Regions from separate parts of the Bradyrhizobium sp. USDA 223 genome, predicted to be linked through region 1. Evidence: predicted binding sites of a transcription regulator. Region 1 holds the regulator's gene; the other holds the start of a gene.

Region 1 (3,825 bases):
CGGCTAGAACTCTCGCCGCCCATTGACTGATGTGCTCAGCAGGAGTTCGCCCGTGGCCCTGATGCCGGTTTCTGACGCGCTTGCCGCGGTGTTGGCCGGCGTCGAGCCGCTGGCTGAACAGATGGTTTGCCTCGACGAGGCCTACCATCGTGTGCTCGCCCGCGATGTCGCGGCACGGCGCACGCAGCCGCCGGAGGCAATGTCGGCGATGGACGGCTATGCCGTGCGCACGGCGGACGCGGCATACGATTCGAGGTTGACCGTCGTCGGTGAGGTCGCGGCGGGCCGGCCGTTCGCGGGAAGCGTCGGCCCCGGCGAAGCCGTGCGGATCTTCACCGGCGGCGTCGTTCCCGACGGCGCCGATGCCGTCGTGATCCAGGAGGACACGGCTGCCGACGGCAAACATGTCACGATCAAGGAAGCCGCCATTTTCGGCCGGCACATCCGCCCTGCAGGCGTCGACTTCCGCGAAGGAGACGTGCTGCTGCGCAAGGGAATCCGTCTCACCGAGCGCGATCTCGCCCTTGCCGCCGGAATGAATCATCCGCATCTCGCCGTCATCCGCCGCCCGAGGGTTGCCGTTCTCGCCACCGGCGACGAGCTCGTGATGCCAGGCACCACGCCTGGTCGTGGCCAGATCGTCTATTCCAACGGCTATGCCCTGCATGCGCTCGCCCGCAGCGAGGGCGCCGAGACCATCGACCTCGGAATTGCCGCCGATACGCTGGAGGCGACGTCCGCCGGCATCCGCAGCGCGCGCGAGAGCGGCGCCGACATCCTGATCACGACCGGCGGTGCGTCGGTCGGCGACCACGACCTGGTCCAGCAGGCGCTCAAGGGCGAAGGCATCGCGATGGCGTTCTGGAAGATCGCGATTCGGCCCGGCAAGCCGATGATGCACGGTCGACTAGGCGCGATGCGCGTGATCGGCCTGCCCGGCAATCCCGTGTCGTCCTACGTGTGCGCCTTCCTGTTCATGGTGCCCTTGATTCGCGCCCTGTCGGGCCGTTCAGCGATTCATCATCAGCGCGAGCGCGCCGTGCTGGGCCGCGATCTCGCCGCCAACGACCAGCGCGAGGATTATCTGCGTGCGCGACTGGAGGTGCGCGACGACGGCACGCGCGTCGCCCTTCCCGTCAGCCATCAGGACTCCTCCCTGCTTGCGAATCTCGCTGCGGCACAGGTACTTCTCGTGCGTGCACCGTTCGCGCCGAAGGCCGAGGCAGGGACGCCTTGCGAGGTGCTCCGGCTGCCCGTCTGAGCCGCCCAGCCACACGCATTCCGCGAGTTTGGCCGCGTTCACCATAAATTAAGCAGTTGCGGAACACATATCGAACATATAGTGTCCGTTCATGATTTGTTTCGAGGATGTAGCGGCTTATTGCCGACTTCATCGTCTCGGAATCGAACGACATCAACCGGGGGACTTTGGTCGAGATGTTGACGCGCAAACAATACGAGCTTCTGCGGTTCATCAGCGAGCGTCTGAAGGAAAGCGGCGTGCCGCCGTCCTTCGACGAGATGAAGGATGCGCTCGACCTGCGCTCGAAGTCAGGCATCCATCGCCTGATCACTGCGCTCGAGGAGCGCGGCTTCATTCGCCGCCTGCCCAACCGTGCCCGTGCCATCGAGGTGATCAAGCTGCCCGAGCTCCAGGCCGCCGCCGGCAATCGCCGCGGCTTCACCCCGAGCGTCATCGAGGGCAATCTCGGCAAGGTGCGCGCGAGCTCCAGCCCGCCCGCGGACGAGGGCGAGCGCCCGGTCGCGGTGCCCGTGATGGGCCGCATCGCCGCCGGCACGCCGATCGAGGCACTGCAGACCCGCAGCCACACCATCAGCGTGCCGCCGGACATGCTCGGCTCGGGCGAGCACTACGCGCTCGAAGTGCGCGGCGATTCGATGGTCGAGGCCGGCATCCTCGACGGCGACATGGCGCTGATCCAGCGCAACGAGACCGCAAATACCGGCGACATCGTGGTGGCATTGATCGACGACGAGGAGGCCACGCTCAAGCGCTTCCGCCGCCGCGGCGCCTCGATCGCGCTCGAGCCCGCCAATGCCGCCTACGAGGTCCGCATTCTTCCGCCGAACCGCGTGAAGATCCAGGGCAAGTTGATCGGGCTTTACCGGAAGTACTGATACCGGAAGTCTCAAGCGCCGCGCGCGCTTCGATCGGCATCGGCGATCCAGGATCGGAGCGGATACTTGTCCGCTCCGGCTGGACGGTTTCTCTGGTTCTGCGCCGGCTGTCCGGTCCATCTTCCCGCGCGACATTCGCCCGCGCAGGCGCGCAGCCATTTCTGCTTCGCCGGTAGAGTTGTGCCGGCAGTGCTGATAGCTCCGGCCGAATGCAAGGACGCGAGGTTTGTTCCTATCGAATCCGGGAAAGATAATGTGATCGCGTGCTGCGAACGCGAGCCGCAGATTTGCCCATAACCGAGCAGAGCGTTGTATGCTTCCACTCTGATAGAGGCCTGCGCCTCGAAAGAGACGCGGGTCGCTATCCCAGCATGAGGAGCACCCGATGTGTGACTACAGCTTGCATGCCGTCGCGACGCGCCCCGCCGTAGTCGGCGAGACGATCGTCACGACAACCTTCCGCGGCACCTCGACGCGCGGCTTCGCTTCTGAAGCCGATCCCTCCGTCGCGGTCTGTCTGCTGCCGGGAACGGAGCTCGCTTTCGCCGACGACGTCCGCTACGACAACCGCTGGATCTGGACGCGCACCGTGAACTCTCGCGTCGGCAAGTTCGGCAAGATCGACCCGCACATTCCCGATCGCCATCATGACGCGATCGAATTTCCCGACGGCAAATATGTGCTGGTGACGCAGCTCGTCGAAGGCCAGCGCGCGACCGTGCTGCAATTGCCGGTGACGCAGCCGGCCCCCGAGCGCGAGCACAAGCCGCAGACCGTCGCCGACACGCGGCCCACGATCACGCGCCTGCCGATCGGCTGACGCCCTTCGGCCGAAAGGCCGAGCCCGGGATTGAAATTGCCGTCGCCGGCCGAGGCCGGCGAGCCCGGTGGGTTTTTGTTTCAGGACATTCGATCGGCGAGCCCGCCGCCGCGCCTCGTCGCCGCATGAAGTTTGGGCCGTCCTGCCTGAATTTTGAACGTTCGCTCCGCAGCCAAATGACCGATGCTGCAGTGGCTTGAGGCGGCGGACAGGCTCGATGAAGACCTTCATTCGCGTCGTTGAACTCTGGGTACCCGACCGGACGCGCATGCGGCTGGAATTCGGCGGCGGCCTCTACGACGAAGGGCTGTCCGCGTTCAAGGCCGTCAGCGAAGAGCTGCACTTCGGATATGACGAGGGACTTCCAGGCAAGGCCTGGGCCTGTGGCCACCCCGTCATCCTCACGAAATTCGCCAACTCCTATTTCAAGCGGACCGATCAGGCCGCTGCGGCCGGCCTCACCTGCGGCGTGGCGGTGCCGGTGTTCGCGGGCGAATTCCTGCAAGCCGTGCTGGTGCTGTTCTGCGGCGACGACGAGGCGCACGTCGGCGCGATCGAACTCTGGCACAACGATCCTGATCTCTCGCATGAGATGGGGCTCGTCGATGGCTATTACGGCACCGCGGACATGTTCGAATTCAACTCCCGCCACACCAGATTTCCGCGCGGCTTCGGCCTGCCCGGACGCACCTGGAAGGCGGGCCTGCCACTGATCATCAAGGACTTGCACGACGCCAAGAGCTTCTTGCGCTGGGAGGACGCCGCCAAGGTCGGGATCAATCTCGGCGTCGGCGTGCCCTACGGAACCGGTACCGACCAGACCTGGGTTCTGACATTCCTGTCCGCGCAGGCAACGCCGATTGCAC
Region 2 (3,825 bases), 1.6 Mb from region 1:
AGCGCGCGCCGCCAGGTGAATTGATGCGGCGGGCCATCGGGCACGGTCGCGAACGGCACCTTGATCGGCTCCGGCTTGTCGAACAGGCGCAAGGGACGCAGCGGCGGCTCGCTCGCGACGCGCGCCGGCCATTCGGCCTGCATGGCAGCGGCGAGATGATGCTGCGCCGATGCGGCCAGCACCGCGCTTTCGGGAATATGAGTATCCTGCGGCAGGTGCACGACGACGCGTTTGCCGCCGATGCGCGCGGCGATGCGGTCGATCAGCGCGGCGAGCTCGTCGTTGTCGTGGACATGGGCATCGAGATCGCGCTGCTCCTGCACCACGATCTCGGTGCGGCTCGCCGATAGGCGCACCATGTCGAAGCCGAAGCCGGGATCGAGGGGATCGGCGAGTGCATCGAGCCGCTCGCGGAACAAGCGGTCGATTACGGCGCTTCGCGTCACCGGACGTCCAGTCTCGACCGTGATCGTACGCACCGCGCCATCGGTGCGGAAGAATGCCGCTTCCAGCCGCCGCGCGCCTTTGCCCTGCTTCTCCATGGACGCGATCAACGTATTGGCCAGCCGCGACAGCGTCATCGCGATCATGGTGTCGGTCGCGATCGGCTCGGCAAAGCGTTTTTCGACGATGTAATCGGGCGGCGGTTTGCGCGGGCTGATCGGCGCATCGCCCTGCCCCAGCGCATGGGCGAGCAGCGTGGAGAACCGGGCGCCGAACCGCGCCGTGATCTCGGAGGCGCTGCGCGATGCGACATCACCGATGGTCTTCAGCCCGGCGCGGCGCAGGCCGGTGGTGATGGCTTCACCTGCACCGAGCGCGGAGACTGGAAACGACCTGATCGCCTCCGCCTCCCCGCCATCGGCCACGATGGTACCCGTGGCCTGCCGCGTCAGCGTGCGCGCACAAACCGAGGTGCCGGCGATCGCCGCGTTGACGGCAAAGCCCTGACGGGCTAATGCGCGGACCAATGTCCGCAACAACGCGGCCTCGCCGCCGAACAGATGCGCGCAGCCGGTGATGTCCAGGAACAACCCGTGCGGCGGATCGAGCGCCACCAGCGGCGTGAAACGGTCGCACCAATCGGCGATATCGCTGAGCGTCTTCGCATCGGCCACGGTATCGGCGTCGAACACACGCAAGTCCGGGCACATCGCCCGCGCATTGGCGAGCGGCTGGCCAATATACAGACCGAGGCGCTCGGCGGCCTCGTCCAGCGCATGGATCACCAGCGCATTGTTGTCCTTGATGACGACGATATCAGGCTCATGATTGGGTTTACCCAGCCCGGCGCTGCCAACGAACCGCTGGATCCTGTCGATGGGCAGGCGCGGCAGCCACAGGCTGAGGATACGTCGAGGGTTCACTGAACTGGCACTCATCACAATTCCATTCCATGATCCACCGGCCGCACGGGCCATGACGATTGCGCAAGAGCTCGGCATCGAACACCGGCGCGCCCCAGGCACTCCACATCGAGCCCGGAGGCGAATGCGCCGCACGCAGCATCCATCGTGTCTCCGCGGTCGAAGGCAGCGGCTGCGCCGCCATGCGCAGCAAGAGGCCGGTAACGCCGGAAGATTGCGCGGCCAGCGTCAGTTTGCGGCTTGCCACCAGATCGAACTGCCTGACATCGCCCCAGAGCTCGAGCACGACGGCGCCCAGCGCATCGCAGGCGAGCGCGTCGGCCGAGGTGCGCAGCGCACTCTCGACATCGGCGGCGCGCACCATCACCACACGGCGAGGGTCGAGGCCTAGCTCGGATAACCCGCTCATCGACAGCGCACCGGTTTCGAGCTCCGAAAAATCCTGCCGCACCCACAATAGCGGCCGGCGCGCGCTCACGCGTCCCGCAAGGCCCATGACGAACCCCGTCGCAGCCGCGCCCTGACGCCCTTCGCAAAACACCTCGTGGATCGCCGCGCGCGCGAGCCCGCCTTTCAGCACGGCGTCGGCCGCGCCATGGCCGAGGGCGATGCGATCGCGCGGATGCACGACCTCCGCCGTCTCGATGCGCTCGATCTGGCCGCGCAGGATCGCAAGCGCGCTCATACGTGCGCCGCTCATGCTCGCCGCTCCTCAGAGGTGATTGCCGATGGCTCTCAAAAAGAGAACCAGCAGCTGGCTCATTTGTTCATGATATGTTCTAATATAAAGCTAACGGCGCCGGCAGAGTCAATCGAATTGGCGCATCCAAAGATTCATGAGCGGAATCAAAGAGATTCAAACATGGACGTACAACGCAAGCTGGAGATTCTGGCGGATGCCGCCAAATACGACGCATCCTGCGCTTCCAGCGGCACCGAGAAGCGGGATTCCAGCGACGGCAAGGGCATGGGCTCGACCGCCCCAAGCATGGGCATCTGCCATTCCTACGCGCCGGACGGACGCTGCATCTCCCTGCTCAAGGTGCTGCTGACCAACGCCTGCAATTACGATTGCCTTTATTGCGTCAACCGCGCCTCCTCGAACGTCCCACGCGCCCGCTTCACCATCGACGAATTGGTCAAGCTCACGCTCGACTTCTACCGGCGCAATTACATCGAGGGCCTATTCCTCTCCTCCGGCATCATCCGCAGCCCTGATTACACGATGGAGCAAGTGGTGAACGTCGCGCGAAAACTGCGCGAGGAGCATCACTTCCGCGGCTACATCCACCTGAAGACCATTCCCGAGGCCGACGACGCGCTGATCGCCGAGGCCGGCAAGTATGCCGACCGCCTTTCGATCAACATCGAGATGCCTGAAGAGACGAGCCTGCAGCAATTCGCGCCGGAGAAGGACGTGCGCGCGATCCGCCGCACCATGGGCCGGCTGCGGCTGAAGCTGGACGAGGCCGAGGACAGCCGCAGCGCGAAGACAAAGGCCAAACCGCAGCGCTTCGCGCCCGCCGGACAAAGTACGCAGATGATCGTCGGCGCAGATAGCGCCTCCGATCACACCATTCTCCACACCAGCGCCAATCTCTACGGCGCCTACCGGCTGCGGCGCGTCTATTACTCCGCCTTCAGCCCGATCCCCGACGCGAGCCATGCTTTGCCTCTGATACAGCCGCCGCTGCTGCGCGAGCACCGGCTCTACCAGGCCGACTGGCTGATGCGGTTCTACGGCTTCGACGTCGGTGAGATCGTCGACGACAGCGCGATGCTGCCGCTCGACATCGATCCCAAGCTCGCCTGGGCGCTGCGCCACCGCGACCGCTTCCCGCTCGACGTCAACCGCGCCAGCCGCGAGGAGCTGCTGCGGGTGCCGGGCTTCGGCACCAGGACGGTCGAACGCATCCTCGCGACGCGGCGCACCACCACGATCCGCCTCGCCGACCTCGCGCGGCTGCATGTGCCCCGCAACAAGGCACTGCCGTTCATCGTCCTCAGCGATCACCGTCCCGCACCGCATCGTCTCGATGCTGCCGGGCTGATCGAACGGTTCAAGCCGAAAGCAACGCAACTGGGATTTGGCTTCTGATGCAGTACATCATGCTCGACACCGAAACCGATTTCGACGGCTGGCGCAAAGCCGCGCGTAGCCTCGTGCTCCATCACGTGCCGCCCGGCGAGGCCACCTGGACCGTGCAGGGCCGTGAAGCCGAGCTGTTCGCGCCGCAAGCGCCGTCTCCGATCCTCGAGGTGAACGACGGCACGTTCACCGTCTCGGCAAAATTCGTCGAGCTTGCCAAGGCGGCGATCCTGCATCGCGACAACGAGCGCTTTGCGATCCTGTATCGCCTGCTGTTCCGGCTGAAGGACAATCACGATCTCATCGAGGTCGCGACCGACCCCGATGTCGCGCTTGTCACGGCCATGGCGAAAGCGGTCTATCGCGACG

The links. Region 1 encodes LexA, which represses DNA repair genes until DNA is damaged. Its sites were predicted from a motif close to TGTTCNNNNTGTGTTCNG; they were not measured.
Region 2: the regulator LexA is predicted to act here: its motif matches at 2,132-2,149, upstream of ABIA40_RS17680 (ImuA family protein).

Annotation. Positions count from the first base shown of each region.
Region 1 is NZ_JBIYDR010000001.1:2,268,557-2,272,381, reverse strand. Features, by position in the region: gene glp (gephyrin-like molybdotransferase Glp) at 53-1,261, shown strand; gene lexA (transcriptional repressor LexA) at 1,438-2,139, shown strand; gene ABIA40_RS10360 (hypothetical protein) at 2,525-2,959, shown strand; gene ABIA40_RS10355 (GAF domain-containing protein) at 3,177-3,825, shown strand, end outside.
Region 2 is NZ_JBIYDR010000001.1:3,821,939-3,825,763, forward strand. Features, by position in the region: gene ABIA40_RS17675 (DNA polymerase Y family protein) at 1-1,382, opposite strand, end outside; gene ABIA40_RS17680 (ImuA family protein) at 1,279-2,067, opposite strand; gene ABIA40_RS17685 (putative DNA modification/repair radical SAM protein) at 2,230-3,465, shown strand; gene ABIA40_RS17690 (UdgX family uracil-DNA binding protein) at 3,465-3,825, shown strand, end outside.